2 regions of the Butyrivibrio sp. ob235 genome follow, and region 1 is predicted to be linked to the other one. Evidence: riboswitches for the same ligand, from Rfam matches in the RefSeq annotation. Region 1 holds a riboswitch; the other holds the start of a gene.
What was found. A riboswitch is a leader RNA that binds a small molecule or an ion and turns the genes downstream of it on or off. The one in region 1 is predicted to bind S-adenosylmethionine.

Region 1 (8,830 bases):
TATTTAATCCCACAGGATATATCCCTTTGTAGAAAGCTTATTCCCACAACGGGGGCAATCAATCTTACTAGCTTGTGCCAGATTGTGAAAATTTTCGATGATTTCCGCATTTCCCCCGCACTTTTTGCATTTATGCTCATATTTTTCTAAAGTTACGAGATAAGTTTTATTAAGAACCTGCTCAACCTGTTCCTTTTGAAGCTTACACGCTTTAGAGTCGCTTCTGGCCGAGGCATCTCTTAATTTCTTCTTAGCTTTTTCCCACTCGGCTTCTGGAATCTGAAGGTTGAAATCATAAACATTATAGAGTTCTCCGCAAGAATTACATTTTACAACCACATAATTAGTAGAAACTGTTCCATCCGGGTGATCTGTGAAGAACCTTTTTCCCTGCTCTCCATATTTACCCGCTTTCATTCTCTTTGTTTCTTCCTCATTAACCAAATGACCTTGCATACCGCATCCAAGCATCGTATCAAGACTATATCCGCATTTATCACAAAAGCATTTAAAACCACTACCCATATGGCTCCTTTCCCATGTAGCAATTCCATCAAAGCAAACTACTGTCGACAGTACACCCAGATTGTTCCTAGATTTTGAGCCAGAGGCATAAATGAACCACCCGAAGGGCTTGCCCTTTACGGGTTCTGAAATAAGCCATACAATAAGGAACCGACGGTATAAGACAATGCAGATTGTTCCTGAGTTTGTCACCGTCGGCACCTGCCCACAGGGCTTATTTCAGGTTCAGTAAAGGGTGGTGGAGTACATGAACCCCGTCTTTACAGCGGGCAAAACATTAATGTTAGTAGCATAGCTCCAAACCCCAACAAAATTCTCATCATCATACTCATCACCTATCCTCCAGATCTCCGTCACGCTTGCAAAAATTATAGAATTCGCACGTAACACAGAAATGTTTACAGTAACCCTTGTTCTTATAAACGCATTTCTTTATCCAATAAATAAGTCTCTCCATATCAGCACCTCACTTATTCATCTTCATAAGTTCTGCAAGAACTGCAAATGGAAAAGCTATTATGCATAAGAGTATCATCATATAAATCGCCTCCTTCATTTATGTGCAGCTGTTTACTTACACTCTTCTTGGCTTCATGGTTTCTTTGTAACTCTAGTATAAAATTTTCAAAGTCCTATAAAAATGACAGCTATATCTTGCATTATTACCGAAGTATTCGCCCATTTGATACAATATGTAGTGGTTGAAACGGTTTCTACATCATCGTTAGATACCTAAAGCGATACATAAGAGCTTTTTTCATTTATAAATCTGAATAATAAAGACAAAAATAAGCTCCAGCGCACCAGATAGGTGCATTGGAGCCTGGCATATTATTGAATATTAAATTGTAAAACACTAATCAGACTTAGAAATCATCGCCACTATCAGAATCATCAAAGTCATCAAAATCTGTATCGTCGTCATCATGATTTGAGAAAACGGTGTCTTCTATTAAGGACGCTTCTCCTGCATCAATATGCCCGTCGTGATCCAGATCAAAGGGTGAATTTCCAAATACGCTATCATAAGGTCCCATCATAGTAGCTTCTTTCCTGGTCTGTTCCGACCAAATCAATTATATGTATCACCATATTTAAGTTTCCTTGTTTCCTGCCACATCTTCCAAAAGCTTAGATGCTTCAAGATCTGCTTCATGCAGGGCCAGCACTATAGGATATTTCTCCATGGCATCTCCCACCGCCTTATACTGGCTTTTTTCCTCAGAAAAGCCCATATGCCATCTGATTGCAAATATCTCAGGAGTCTTAAGCTTCATAAAACAGTTGATCAGCATCACAGATTTCTCGCCATGTCCTAAGGGCATAGTATCATTTATCTCATAGCGAAGGACGGTCTCCCAGATATAATTACCCTTATCGTCATGTTTAACCTGCCAATTCTCAGCTGCAGCAACCTTTTCAGGATCATAAGTTTTCTGATTCTTTGTCCCTTTCACATAAAAGTTCACCTTACACAGGTCATGTAAAAGAGCCATTATTACAAGACTTTCTTCCGGTATTGCCTCAATTATATTTTTCCATACAGGCGACTGCTTTTTCGCTACAAGGCAGTCATACACATTAAGGCTATGCTGCAAAAGTCCCCCGTCACATGCCAGATGAAACTGGGTAGATGCTGGAGCATTGTAGAAATCTGTCTTGTTCCTGATGTAGTCCATTAGTTCCTTTACACCATCTCTCTCCACGCTGCCCATAAGTTCTTCGAATCTCTTTACATTTTCTTCCTGGTTAATCATATCTGCGACTTTCCTCAATTATTTTCTAACATTTACTTTTGCAACAAGCTAATTAATCTAGGAATCTATTAATGATAAAATAACCAAATTGCTGTCCAATAAAAATACCATACCATGTGATACAGTAGGATGCATAGAAAATTTGTAGCAAAAAATAGCACAAATTCAGTCATCCAAAATGGGAGGTTTGTATGTTTGCAGTAGACGTGTTTATGGCATTTTTCATAGCCTTTGTTTGTTTCAGTGAACAAGGTATAACAGAGGCGCTTGTAGCTGGAGCTGCTGCAGCCCTCATTCTTGTCTTATCACAGAAGCTAAAATACCTGGGCACAATTCTCATTACTCTCCAGGGTGGGTTTATGTCTATAGTAATTGCCATGGAACATGTATCTCCCAGAAGCCACAAAAGTATTTACACATGGACCTGTGCGTTAATACTCTTCGTGATCTACATGATAATGAACCGCGAAATATTCGATGATAATATCAATGGGGATGTAGTAGATATTTCTGACTTATTTAAAATCATTCTCACTGTAATTCTCTTTCCGTTTTATATGATTAGAGCCATCTTTAAATCCATATCTAATGCTATCAGGAACTGCTTTGTTCTGATAAAAAGATTATTTGCAACCGTAAAAAAACTCTTTCATGGTCAAGCAAATAAGGATGATTCTACAGATAATCACTATGAACAGTCTCACCGGGAGCAAGAATACCGCTACCGGAAGGAACAGACAAACCGTGAACAAACTGTCCACGAAGAGAGAGCCACATCAAATATCTCTTACTTCCAAAACTGCACTAACAGATCTGAACTTATTAGGGCTTATAGAAAATGGGTTAAGGAGCTCCACCCCGATAATGGTGGTAATCCTGAGGATTTCATCCGTATGTCAAATGAGTATGACAGGTTAAAGACCCAATTTGCATGCTAATTACCTTCTTTCTGCTATAATTCTCTTTACACTGAATCCCCTGAGCATAGCCCTGGGGATTCGCTTTGCATAAAAAAATCATTAATCACGAAACGAGCCGATGGGGTCGACTCGCTTCGCTAGATGTAACATTTAGTAATAATCATTATTGCAATTATTTGTATTGCTTTATTCCGATAACATCCATCACATCAATCAGATTTCTTCCTTTTCCTTGCAATGAAGCCTGTAAGCTTCAACAAAGTGAATAGCTGAGCAGAAAAGCCATATCCCTGATAGCATTGCTTTACCCGTTACGAGATAAATGATTCCACTCATTCCGAACACTATTCCCATAACTACTTCTGATCTTGATGTCAATTTCATAAACATTAATCTCCTTTTTCTTCAAGTCACAACTGTGTCAGTAGAAAGAGATTATCCTGCTTTGTAGAACAGCCCTGCATATCCAAAAGGATATCCGGATACTCCTCTTTTATCTTGCTTTATCAAATAACCGCTCATGACGGATACTGATCTATTACATTTACATCCTTATCTTCAATCAGTTCTCTTCTTTGATTCTGTGAAAGCTTTCTGCTTGATGCTACTGCGATAAGAAGTATTATTATGTCATCTATAGGGCAGGCAGATACCAGATCCACGGGAGATATGATATATGCTCCCAAAAGAATCGCAAGAAGTATTTTAAGTCCCTTGTTCATCTGTAGTCCCCCTTTTCTTCCTTAGATGCTAAAGCCTCTGATCTCAGAATTATCTGTAAAAGGCTTAAAACCAACGGGTTCGCTTGTCTCATAATAGTCATTTGCCGAGTAACTGTTTTCTTTCTTCTGGTAACCAGTGGTCTTTACACCCTCTGGTGCGTCATCCATTACAATAGCAAGGATGATATAAGGAAGGATTCCTATGCCAGTAGTAAATAAAAGGATTAAATAGATGACTCTAATAATTGTAGGGTCAATCCCAAAATACTCACCTAAGCCACCGCATACACCACAAACCTTCTGATCTGCACTTTTCCTAAGTCTTCTTTCTCTCATAACCTTTCCCTCGCTTCCTTTGAAGCAACTCATTGTTTATGAGATTATTCTAGGATTATTTGCCCTACCAATAAATGTTCATTTAGGCAAAAACGGCATATCTATTTTTCTTTTAAAGCATTTATCGCATCTTTTACCGATTCATACACAATATATCAACTCGTGTAATCTTAGTACCAAGCAGTAATTCGTTATAAAATTTCACTGCACTAATATTTTTTCAGAATAATTATTTCAATATCCAATATTTTTTATCGAAATAGTATTTACATCGCTTTCTTCTTTTGATAAATTAGTTTCTGCGTCAATTCACAGGCGCGGTTATTACAGTCATAATAATCTTTATTCCACACACGAACACACAGTCACAATATTTTTTCATGAAAGGAATATCTATGTTTACATTCGAAGATCTGCAGGCAATGCAGTACACATTTTTTGTCCCATTTTCAAAACACAATCTCAAATCCGGTAAGATCAACTATGATCCTGAGAAGCAGTACTTCACTGTTCTATACAGAGATGGCAGGAACATGGAACTTCAGTCCAACAATACTGGTCACTGCTGGAAGCTTGTCTATGAATATGGGGGCTATACCTTTTACCACAAGCATCATATCGAAGAGGAATACCACTATCAGACTGATCTCGGCACTCTCTACGATACTATCCTCTACATTGTAAGCCATGACGAATACCAAATGAGAAACAGGAAAACCATCAGCGTTGATGAAGAAAAGAAAAGCGATTCATACTTCTGGCGACTTATTAAAACTTTTGGCATAGCAGCATAAGAAAACGGCAACCTCATCAAAGCACTTTATTCATATTTCCTTACATCGTTATTATGTCCCATTCAGATGCGATATTTGCAGGCATATCCTGCTCCCTAAAGTAACCTACTAACAGTTTCTTATACCATGGATCCTCTGCAACCTTAAGAATCTCTTCCTTTGAATAGTCTGGTCTGTGCTCTTTATACCAGGGATCATTAACTATGCAATCAGCCACGTCACTAATCCATTTTTCAAAGGTGGGATTTAGAGCAAAGTATTCTTCTTTTGCCCTTTTTGCCTGTTCTTCCCATATCGGAATCATAGCCATGTACTCATCATATTTCTTCTGCTCTTCTTCTGTGTATATGGAGAATACAAAGTTACTGTACTTTTTGAAGATGCCATATATCTGCTTGAACTCATCGATATGTATAGCATGATTTCCCACAACAGGGCACAAACCAACGCCTGCCATTCCCCAGGTATAAACCTTTGAATTGATATTCACGTATATCGCATTATCAACATTACTATGTCCAAATAACTCCACCTTAAAGCCTTCATCTTTAAGCCAAAGCAAAAACGGATCATTATCCTTATGATGTAAATTCTTATCATAGATATAAAATGTTGCCGCACCTTCTTTAAGTTTTCTCTCATTACTCATAACGAATCTCCTTTTCTACTAGAAGAGGCAGCAAAAGACATCTTTTCCGTTGAATAATCCAACAAAAAAGACCCATCGTCTCGATGAGCCTAAACTACAAAATAGTCCGCACCCATCGATCAAGCTTTGGCACCTTACCATCCTTATAATGGCAGGTTGTCGTGCGGTCATAGGGCTTGTCCCTCGCGCACTCTTCATAGGTTTCTTATTTGTCTTGAATATATCATTTCGCATTATCACGTTCAATATCCTAGGCAGATAATTTATAAATACTTAAGCTTTACTCTATCAAAAAAGATGTACACAGAACCTACCATTCCATGTACACCTTATACCCGTCATAAAACATATTTTTTATCCCTGATATTTCTCCAGCATGCACTTACCGGATACCATTCACAATCTCCGCAGATAGCTTTAAGCCTCTCATCTTCTTTTCCAGCCCCCAGCTGTTCATCAAGTTTGGTGATAAGCTCCTGATATGAGTAAACTCCTTCTTTAAGTCCAAGTGCGTCTATTACACCTTTATCAAAACGCTGCACCTTTTCATCTGTTTTACATACGCCTTCCGCCACCTTTGATGGGCAGTCACTACATAAGCAGTCCGTTGTAAAAATGATTTCCACCTTCTCATCCGGATTATTGCGAAGGCGCTTTGTAACTATATCCATATTGGAGACAAAGCCTTCCGAATATCCTTTTCCGCTATACCCTTGTGTACACAATAAGTGATGCGGTCTTAGTTTAATTATTCCGTCCACTAATATCTTAATCCTCCAAGTATTCTATATTTTTTTCCACTATATCCCTTGAAAAAACTGCACCGTAAAAGGATCGGTACATCTCCCACAGCTTTTCTTTGGACCTGATACTGCTATTTTCCAGCACAAGTATTATGAATGGAACTCCAAAGCATCTTACCCTTAGCCCAGTATCAATGCAGCCGTTTCTTTCATAAAACCCGATGCGCCTTGCCTGAAGCTCCTTAAGGTCGCGTTCTTTAGTATAAGCAGGATCTTCTACCTCTAAGATAATAAGCCCTGCTCCTGACATATATTTACGAAGCAGTTTAATTATTTCACTGCCAAGCCCTTTATTCCTATACTTAGGGAACACTGCAAGATAGTCCACAAGAAAGTTCATTCCCTGCTTTACAAGAAACGTGTACCCGATTATCTCAGAATCATCAAATAATCCCAGGCACTCATATACTCCATCTTCAACAGCTTTTAGGATTACCGGAAGCTTTTTAAGCTCATCCTTGATAAAATCGTGGACCAGCCGTTCCTGATATATGGTTGTTATCTCAGCGCTTCGAAGCTTCTTTAATTTCATCTGATCATATCCTCCGAATAAGCAAGATGCTTTATCTTCTCATAATCTGCAGAACAGATGTCCCTTATCTCTTTATTCGAGACAAGCCTAAATCCATCGTAAGTAAACTTAGGAGTAGTGGCACATGACATGAAACAATAGCTGCTTTTATCAAGGTTTTCTGCAGCAAAAATGGCTCCTTTAGGTATTACTGCCATAGCCTTCTGATCATCCCCAGGTCCAATTACAACCTCTGATACGATTCCATCTATTATCATGGTAATCTTCAGCCCGCAGCCCTCATGGTGGTACCAGATCTCATCACAGTCAATCTGATGAAAATGCGAAATATCATCTCCTTCAAGCAGAAAATAGATACTTCCCATAAGTGACCGACCTTCATGCGAAAAAGGTGCTGTGTAAGCCTCTGCAAAACATCCTCCTTCAGGATGTTTTTCCAAATTGTATTTCTGTTTTAAATACTCTGCTCTTTCCATGACACCTCTTACTTACAGACTAATCTCTGCTGATTTATTCATTGGTCCAACACCGCTGCAACTGCTCTTCCAAGCTCGCCTTTTATTCGTTCAAGCTCACTGTTTATCTCATTCATTCTGTCTGCATCCTTGTTAAATACATAGAATTCAGATAGCCCTTCCCTCGGAGGGTACAATGATCTATAACAAGCCTCGATACAGTCAACTTTATCTTCCTCTAATGCATCCGACTCCAGATATTCAATCGCTCCCTGAAGGGATTTATATTGAGGCGTTATCCTGCTGTCGCCGTAGTTTTTAAAGAACTGTAAGAGTTCCTTAAATAATCCAAGTACTTTTTCCATCTCTCTCCTTATGGTTATCCATCTTATCGTTTACATACTAAGCTGTACCAACAAATCCTTATATCTCTGGGAGTTGGTCCTTATATCTTCCTCTGAAACACCGTAATAAAGATATGCATCTTTCATGATCTTATTACTCTTTCGGATAAAGGACTTACTGCCGCTTGCTCCATCGCCTATGTAACCGGTATTTCTTTCAATGGTTACATCCATCATATTTTCAGCATTTTCATCTGTTTTCACATATTTATGGAAATCAAGATCAAAGACTTCTCTTGCTATAGAGTCAGCTTTCTCCTGATTTTTCTTAGTTGCCACATCCATCATTCTTATAACGGCTTCAGTGTCTTCAATATCATCAATAGAAGGAAAGCACGGCTCTCCTACCAAATCCGGTCTGTGTTCAAACAAAAGCGATACTCTAAGCTGCTCATATTCTTCAATAACTTGAGGATCTGACATACTTGCTTCAACAAATCCATACTTTGAAACAAGATACTCTCCAAGTTCCTGCAGGCTATGTGTCCCTGGATGAATTCTTTTTGCAATAAAATATCTCTTTATTCTTGTTATACGACGCTGAAGCCTTTGCCTAAATGTCGGTTCTTTCAACTTATCCAACAAAAATATGGTAGTTGGCCCGTCAGCCCCGCCTATTATCTCTTCTTCTGTCATCTTTACCCCATTTTTTCAAGCTCATCAAAAGTAATTGTAAATGCCTTTAAATCATCAAGCCTTAGCAATATCCCACCCTTATAGTACTTATCGTTGTTGTCGTAGTGGGCACAGCAACCATCAATGTCGATGATATTGTCCTCCCGGTATATTCCTAAAGGTCTCCATCCTTCCGCTTCGTCAGCATGACAGGTTGGCACATGTCCTATAATGAAAATCCATGGCTCATATGCCGTGTACTCCTTATTATCCATATACACATCCCAGCGAAAAGGCGACTGCCACACTATATCCCAT
Region 2 (8,830 bases), on a different contig from region 1:
CATAGATTTCATTTGCAACATCCTCTCCGATTCCCTTGGATACACAGCCGGGAACATTTTCTTCCGCATTGCCGTGGACAAAGTTTTCCCTTTCAACCTCCATGACGTGCTGCTTCTTTTTACTCATGGCACGGCGTACAAGATCAGCTCGTCCGAGCGTATAACCACCAAGCTGCTGAACTATCTGCATAACCTGCTCCTGATACACAATACATCCGTAGGTCGGAGACAAAATAGGCTCAAGGAGCGGTGTCGAATACGTGATATTCTGGACGTCCGTTTTTCCGGCTATATACTTAGGTATAAAGTCCATCGGTCCCGGACGGTAAAGAGAAATACCCGCAATAATATCCTCGAAGGAATGTGGTTTAAGTTCCTTCATGAACGATGTCATTCCTGCACTTTCAAGCTGGAAAACGCCTTCGGTTTTTCCAAGTCCGAGTGCTCCGAGTGCATTCTGATCATCATAATCGATTTTCTCTATATCAATAAAATCAGGATCGCCCTCTTTTGCTCCTATCGATTCATTAGCAAAAGCGACCGCATCCTTTATTACGGTGAGGGTCCTAAGACCCAAAAAGTCCATCTTCAGAAGTCCCAGTTCCTCACTCGTAGGCGCATCAAACTGGGTTGTTATATTTCCTTCCGCAGATCTTGAAAGAGGAATGAGATCCTCTGCGGGGCTCTGACAGATTACAACTCCGGCGGCGTGAATGGAAGTATGCCTCGGCAATCCCTCCAGTTTCATACACATATCAATCAGGTGATGTACCTGTGAATCCGTTTCATACATATTTTTAAGCTCGGGATTTATTGAAAGAGCCTTCTTCAAATCCATCGCTTCATTTGGAATGGTCGGGATCATCTTAGCAAGGTTATCGCCAAAGCTGTAGGGAAGATCCAGCACTCTGGCAACATCCCTTATTACACCCTTGGCCTGAAGCGTTCCGAAAGTAATTATCTGTATGACTCTGTCTGCGCCGTATTTTCTTGTGACGTAGTCAATAACCTCCTGCCTGCGCTCATACTCGAAATCCACGTCTATATCGGGCATGGATACACGTTCCGGATTAAGGAAACGCTCAAACAGCAGATCATACTTAATAGGATCAATGTTTGTAATATGGATACAGTAAGAAACTACAGATCCCGCCGCCGAACCTCTTCCGGGGCCTACCGCTATCCCACTCTCTCTGCAAAAGTTGATGTAATCCCATACTATAAGGAAGTAATCGACATATCCCATCTTCTGGATTACAGAAAGCTCATAGTCAAGCTGTTTCTTGATGGTTCCGTCATCGTCCGGATATCTCTCTTTTAATCCGTCATCGCAGAGCTTATTTAAATATGTCCAGGAATTATATCCTTCAGGCACATCAAAATGCGGGAGTTTTGTCACGCCGAACTCAATCTCCACGTTACATCTGTCCGCAATCTTCTGGGTATTCTCAATTGCTTCCTGTGCATAAGGGAAAAGAAGACGCACTTCGTCTTCGCTTTTCACATAGTACTGTCCGCCCTCGTAGCGCATACGGTCCTCATCCGTGACCTTCTTACCGGTCTGGATGCACAGCAGAAGATCATGAGCCTCAGCGTCCTCCGCGTTGGTATAGTGGCAGTCATTTGTCACAACCATGGGAATATCAAGTTCTTTGGACAGAGTTAAAATAGCGGAATTCACTGTGTGCTGCTCCGGAATTCCGTGATCCTGCATCTCCAGGAAGAAATTGCCATGCCCGAATATCTCGTCGTACCTAAGAGCTGCTGCCCTTGCTTCCTCGAGGTCACCTCTTGTTATAGCCTTCGGCACCTCACCTGCCAGACATGCGGAAAGGCAGATTATTCCCTCGTGAAACTCTCTTAAAAGTTCAAGATCAACTCTCGGCTTATAGTAATATCCTTCAGTAAATCCCCGGCTTACAATGTGGGAAAGATTCTCATATCCCTTATTATTCTCTGCAAGAAGAACCAGATGATAGTATCTGTTCTCATTAACTCCCATCTCCTTCTCAAAACGGGAACCGGGTGCAACGTATACCTCACAGCCGATAATTGGCTTGATTCCCTCTTGCTTAGCCAGCTTATAAAATTCTATAACGCCGTACATGACTCCGTGATCCGTTATGGCTCCCGCAGTCATTCCGAGCTCTTTTATTCTTTTTACATAATCGGCAACCTTGTTGGATCCATCCAACAGGGAATATCCGGTATGTACGTGTAAGTGTGCAAATGACATGTATATTACCTCATCCGGCACTTCGTGCCACCTTCTCCTTAGGAGAAGGCTTATTTACGCAATCCCTACCTGCATATAAAAATACTTTGCGTAGATTCCATCCTTTTCAAGGAGCTGTCTGTGGTTGCCCCTCTCCTGAATACCTTCGGAATCCAGAACGATAATCTCGTCTGCATTTCTAATAGTAGAAAGTCTGTGGGCAATTGTGATTGTGGTTCTGCCCGCTGCGAGTCTGTCGAGACTCTCCTGTATATAGCGCTCGGATTCATTGTCCAGAGCACTGGTAGCTTCATCAAGGATCAGTATCGGAGGATTCTTAAGAAATACTCTTGCAATAGCAATTCGCTGTTTCTGTCCTCCGGAAAGTCTTGCTCCGCGCTCGCCAACCATAGTGTCATATCCGTTGGGAAGAGAGGATATGAACTCATCAAGGTCAGCCTTTTTCGCTGCATCCATTATATCATCAAAACTGGCTCCCTCCCGTCCGTAGGCGATGTTCTCACGAATGGTTCCGTTAAAAAGATACACCTCTTGCTGTACGATACCAATGACACCTCTCAAAGATTTCTGCGTAAGGCTTCTTACATCCTTGCCATCAATTTTCACAGCGCCCTTGGTAACATCGTAGAATCTCGGAAGCAGGCTGCAAAGGGTGGATTTTCCTCCGCCGGAAGGACCGACTATGGCAACCTTTTTTCCTGCATCAATATGAAGATCTATGTGGTCAAGAACTCTCTCCTCGTCATCATCGTAGGCAAAGGATACATCCTCATAATCCACGTCTCCCTTGCAATCTGTCAGCACTTCCGCATCGGGAGCATCCTCAATCTCCGGTACCACATCCATTACATCGCGAAATCTCTGGAATCCCGCAGCGCCCTTTTGAAGCTGCTCAGTGAACTCGATAAGTATCATGACCGGCCCTATGAACACGTTTATATACAGCGCATAGACCGCCAGATCCTCTACTGACAAGGTACCCTTCGCAATGAAGAGTCCGCCGAAAACAATTACCGCGATATACATGAGTCCTTCAAAGAAATTGTTTCCTGCAAAGAACATTGCCATCGTCTTATAATTTGCTTTTTTTGATTCAAGAAAGGCCTCATTACTCTTTTCAAATTTCGCTTTCTCTATGTCTTCTCCGGTGAAGGATTTCACCACGCGAATTCCGCCGAGAGTGTCCTGGAGAGAAGAATTTATGCCGGCAATCTTTTTCCTGTTATCAAAAAAAGTCCTTCGCATAATTCCGTTCTGCACATATGAAAAAATCGCCATACACGCTACGATTGCAACGAGAATCATCGTCATCGGCACGTTCATTGTCATAAGAATAGTAAACGAGCCCAAGAGCTTAACTGTAGATATAAAGATATTTTCAGGCCCATGGTGGGCAAGCTCCGATATATCAAAAAGATCCGATACAAGCTTACTCATCATCTCGCCTGTGTTGTTCTTATCATAGTAGGAAAATGAGAATCTCTCGAACTGCTCGAAGAGATCACTTCTCATCCCCGATTCCATGCGGGCTCCCATCATGTGTCCCTGATAAGTTACATAGTGCTTACACAGAAATCTCACGATGTACATGATAAGCAGTACTACGGCCAGCTTTATCACTCCTGCAACTATCTTTTCAGGAGCCTCAAGAAAAAGCGTCTGCCGAAGAACCCTCAGCAGCTGCGGAAAGACAAGATCGATCAGTGACAAAATCGATGCCGCCACTAAATCCAGCAAAAATACTCCGATATATGGTTTGTAATATGGGATAAATTTTTTCAGTAAGTCCATATATGTCTCCTTTCGAAAAACATCACCTATTCAATATAACATATAAAACACCCTCTATGCTGATTATCTCAGAATAGAGGGTGCCGTAAATATACTTATTTAATTAAAACAAATTTAGCAAGATTGGCTTATGCGTTAACTGCCTTCTTAAGCTCCTCAGCCTTGTCTGTCTTCTCCCAAGGAAGGTTAAGATCGTTGCGGCCAAAGTGTCCGTAAGCAGCTGTCTGCTTGTAGATAGGACGACGAAGGTCGAGCATCTTGATGATTCCTGCGGGACGAAGGTCGAATACCTTACGAACAGCCTCTGTAAGCTTCTCATCGGAAACCTTACCTGTGCCGAATGTATCAACAAGAATTGATGTGGGCTGTGCAACACCGATAGCATATGAAAGCTGAATCTCAGCCTTGTCAGCAAGACCAGCAGCTACGATGTTCTTTGCAACATAACGAGCTGCGTAAGCACCTGAACGGTCAACCTTTGTGCAATCCTTACCGGAGAAAGCACCGCCGCCGTGACGAGCAGCGCCGCCGTAAGTATCAACGATGATCTTACGTCCTGTAAGACCTGCATCACCCTGAGGTCCGCCGATTACAAAACGACCTGTGGGATTGATGTAAATCTTTGTGTTCTCATCAACCATAGCTGAATCTACAACTGCATCAATAACGTACTTTCTGATGTCAGCGTGGATCTGCTCCTGTGTAACCTTCTCATCATGCTGAGTTGAAACAACTATAGCCTCAAGTCTTACAGGCTTGCCGTTCTCATCGTACTCAACAGAAACCTGGCTCTTACCGTCTGCTCTAAGATAAGCAAGGGTTCCGTCCTTACGAACCTCTGTAAGCTTCTTTGTAAGCTTGTGAGCAAGAGAGATAGCGTAGGGCATAAGCTCCTCAGTCTCGTTTGTAGCATAACCGAACATCATACCCTGATCGCCGGCACCGATTGCCTCGATCTCCTCGTCAGTCATCTTGTTCTCTCTAGCCTCGATAGCCTTGTCAACACCCATAGCGATATCAGCTGACTGCTGGTCAAGAGCTACCATAACAGCACATGTGTTACCATCAAAGCCCTTCTCTGAGCTGTCATATCCGATCTCAACGATTGTCTCTCTTGCGATCTTAGCGTAATCAACAACAGCCTTGGTTGTGATCTCACCTGTGATAAGTGCGAAACCTGTGCATGCAGTTGTCTCGCAAGCAACACGGCTCATGGGATCCTGCTCAAGGCAAGCATCAAGGATAGCATCGGAGATGTTATCACAAATTTTGTCGGGATGTCCCTCAGTAACTGACTCAGAAGTAAAAATAAACTTTTCTGCCATTTTAAATTTCCTTTCTGCGCTCACAGCGCTCAAACAAAAACGTGGACATTTGTTCAAAAAGAACAAATAATAAATCCGCTTAGCTGCGCAGCCAAGCGGACCTGATATCAGATAATCAAATCCTCTTATTGCTCGCAGATCCTGCTGGTATAAATAACTGTAAATCCAGCACTCGATCACTTACTCACTACGCTCAGGTTGGCACCTTCCGGATGTCCGGGGTTGCCGTGGCTTCACAGATCCTATGTATCTCCACCACTCTGAATAAGAGAAATGTCACAATATGGAATTGTCATATCTTTAAGATACACTACTATATTAATTTGATTCTTGCAAGATATTTTATAAAAAAATAAAAAAATTCAACTTATGATTTAAAAAATGAAAAATCTCTCCAGGATAAACAATGTGGCCGCCCAATATTTTATTCCGTTACTATATTACGTTTCCACTTGATATTGTAATAAAGGAGTTCCACAACGCAGCAGCACATCCAACCCACGGGATAACCAAAACCAACCCACTTGGGATCGTTTACGATGTAATGTGTGAGCACGAAAAGATAAATCTGTCTTATTACTACGAAGGTTGCAATCATAATAACCATGGGGCCTCTTGAATCTCCGCGGCCTCTAAGGGCAGCCGCGAGAGTGTGGTTTACACAGTTGGCAATAAGGAAGAATACGTTGGTCTGAATAAAAAGTGCTCCGAATTCAATAACCGACTCATCCGATGAAAAGAGTCTGATGGCGGGTCTTGCAAATATGTACAGCATAAGCGCAATAACAAAAGTAACAAAAGTTGAGAGGAGAATGGCGGTTCTGGTACCGCTTTCTGCTCTCTTTTCTTTTCCTGCTCCGATGTTCTGGCTGACAAAGGTAGTAGCTGCCATAGCAAAGCTTGACATGGGCAGCATAATGAAAGTATCGAGCTTATTGTAGCTGCTCCAACCTGCCATACAGCTTGAGCCAAAGTGATTGATATAGGATTGAACGAACACATTTGAAAAGGCTGTGATAACTGACTGTATTCCGGCGGGTAAACCCACCATGAATATGCTTTTTAAGATAGCTTTATCAAGTGTCAGATCCTTCCATACAAGCTTATAGATATCGTTTGTCCTTGTGAGGAGCATGAGTGTCAAAAATGCAGAAACAAACTGGGAAATGATAGTCGCGTAAGCCACACCTGCAATCCCGGCGTGCAGACCTATCACGAAGAGAAGGTCAAGCACGATGTTCATAAGACTTGTCAGAATGAGGAACATCAGAGGTCTTGTGGTATCACCAACTGCCCTTAAGATTCCGCTTCCCATGTTGTAGATTAGTAGTCCGGAAAATCCAAGGAAATAAATCCGCAGGTAGGTGGTAGCTTCAGGCATTACATCCTCGGGAGTTGCCATGAATTTAAGCATCGGAACAACACCCACGCTTCCGATAATTGTAAACAAAACGCAAAATACGAGTGTTGTTGCAATTGTAGTTTCGATTGCAAGATGAAGTCCTTTTAAATCTTTTCCTCCAAAATATCGGGAGATCAAAACACCTGCACCGATTGAGAAACCATTAAAAAAGAACACCAGCATATTTACGATCATGGTGGTGGAACCGACTGCCGCAAGGGCCTCTTTTCCTACGAAATTACCCACCACGATTGAATCCACGGTGTTGTATAACATCTGAAAAATATTGCCGAACATCAGCGGCATGGAGAATGCAATAATCTGCATTATTATGGAACCGCCGGTCATATCTCTTGTTGTGGTTTTCTGTGACATTTTGCTATCCTTAATGCTGTTTTCAATCTTAAAGGGTTGCCTGTTTTGGCAACCCCTAATATTTTAGACTTTATTTCTTTATCTTCATTGTAAGTCCGATTCTCTGCTTCTTCACATCTACCTCAATTACCTGAACATCAACGATATCTCCGACGCTCACTGCATCAAGAGGATGCTTGATGTAGCGGTCTGTGATCTGTGAGATGTGAACAAGTCCGTCCTGGTGAACTCCTATATCTACGAAAGCACCGAAGTCTACGATGTTTCTGACTGTTCCCTTAAGGATCATTCCGGGCTTTAAGTCCTTCATATCCATGACGTCACTTCTAAGAATAGGTGCGGGCATGCTCTCTCTGGGGTCACGGGAAGGCTTCTCAAGCTCTGAGAGGATATCTGTGAGAGTGATCTCACCTACTCCGAGCTCCTCTGCAAGCTTCTTCTTATCGCCAACTTTCTTAAGAAGGCTTCCTGAAGCTGCTGCATTGCCGCCCTTCTGACCGGATGTTTCCTTTGCTGCAGGTTCCGTATCCTGGCTGAGACTTACCCCGCCAAGAGCTGCTGCCAGCGCAGCACCCATAGCTGTATTTGTATTCTTAACAACAAACTGCTTTTCCTTCTTCTGCTTCGGCTTAGCCTGAGTCTTAGCTTCTGCCTTCTTAGCTTCAGCTTTAGCCTTGGCACTCTTCTTCTGAGCTTCCCTTACATCCTCCATGGTGAGGCCGAGCTTATCCATAAGCTTCTCTGCTGCCTCATAGGACTCCGGATGCACGCTTGTGTCATCAAGGGCATTCTTACCGTCGTGAATACGCAAAAATCCTGCGCACTGCTCATAAGCCTTGGGTCCGAGCTTCGGAACCTTAAGAAGTTCGTCTCTGCTCTCGAATTTTCCGTTAGCCTCACGATAATCAACGATATTCTTGGCAATAACCTTGCTGATACCTGAAATATATGTAAGGAGCGGTGCTGATGCAGTGTTAAGATCAACACCTACCTTATTAACACAGTCCTCAACCACGCCTGAAAGGGCTTCACCAAGCTTCTTCTGGTTCATATCGTGCTGATACTGGCCGACGCCGATGCTCTGGGGATCGATTTTTACAAGCTCTGCAAGAGGGTCCTGAAGACGTCTAGCGATGGAAGCCGCACTTCTCTGTCCTACGTCAAACTGAGGGAACTCCTCTGTTGCAAGCTTACTTGCCGAATAAACCGAGGCGCCTGCCTCGTTTACGATTACATACTGAACGGGCTTATCAAGTTCCTTAATAAGCTCAACGATAACCTGCTCTGATTCTCTGGAAGCAGTACCGTTACCAACTGAAATAAGGTCAACGTCATACTTCTTGATGAGCTTTTTAAGTTCTGCCTTTGCTTCCTCAACCTTATTCTGAGGCGCTGTGGGATAGATAACCTTTGTATCGAGCACTTTTCCTGTAGCATCTACTATTGCAAGCTTACAGCCTGTTCTGAAAGCGGGATCCCATCCGAGAACCGTTTTTCCTGCGATAGGAGGCTGCATAAGGAGCTGCTCAAGGTTCTTGCCAAATACGCCGATGGCGCTGTCCTCTGCTTTTTCTGTGAGCTCATTTCTGATATCACGCTCAATTGCGGGAGCAATAAGTCTGTCATAGGAATCCTTACAAACAGCCTGAAGTACAGGAGTTGTCTCGGGATTATCCTTTGTAATTGTCTTCTTTTCAAGGA

Region 2: linked by a shared signal. The riboswitch ahead of metK (methionine adenosyltransferase) and the one ahead of BMW61_RS14785 (hypothetical protein) in region 1 are both predicted to bind S-adenosylmethionine.

What each region holds. Positions count from the first base shown of each region.
Region 1 is NZ_FOBE01000023.1:35,903-44,732, reverse strand. Features, by position in the region: gene BMW61_RS14815 (hypothetical protein) at 4-717, opposite strand; gene BMW61_RS22000 (hypothetical protein) at 1,392-1,565, opposite strand; gene BMW61_RS14810 (hypothetical protein) at 1,620-2,282, opposite strand; gene BMW61_RS14805 (J domain-containing protein) at 2,474-3,220, shown strand; gene BMW61_RS21995 (hypothetical protein) at 3,416-3,586, opposite strand; gene BMW61_RS14800 (hypothetical protein) at 3,721-3,924, opposite strand; gene BMW61_RS14795 (PspC domain-containing protein) at 3,946-4,260, opposite strand; gene BMW61_RS14790 (hypothetical protein) at 4,656-5,054, shown strand; gene BMW61_RS14785 (hypothetical protein) at 5,095-5,703, opposite strand; SAM riboswitch class I at 5,813-5,906, opposite strand; gene BMW61_RS14780 (DUF1284 domain-containing protein) at 6,042-6,464, opposite strand; gene BMW61_RS14775 (GNAT family N-acetyltransferase) at 6,472-7,038, opposite strand; gene BMW61_RS14770 (cupin domain-containing protein) at 7,035-7,514, opposite strand; gene BMW61_RS14765 (hypothetical protein) at 7,553-7,858, opposite strand; gene BMW61_RS14760 (hypothetical protein) at 7,889-8,533, opposite strand; gene BMW61_RS14755 (metallophosphoesterase) at 8,536-8,830, opposite strand, start outside.
Region 2 is NZ_FOBE01000004.1:155,435-164,264, reverse strand. Features, by position in the region: gene BMW61_RS05660 (DNA polymerase III subunit alpha) at 1-2,236, opposite strand, end outside; gene BMW61_RS05655 (ABC transporter ATP-binding protein) at 2,291-4,027, opposite strand; gene metK (methionine adenosyltransferase) at 4,156-5,352, opposite strand; SAM riboswitch class I at 5,530-5,623, opposite strand; gene BMW61_RS05645 (MATE family efflux transporter) at 5,777-7,129, opposite strand; gene BMW61_RS05640 (Tex family protein) at 7,200-8,830, opposite strand, start outside.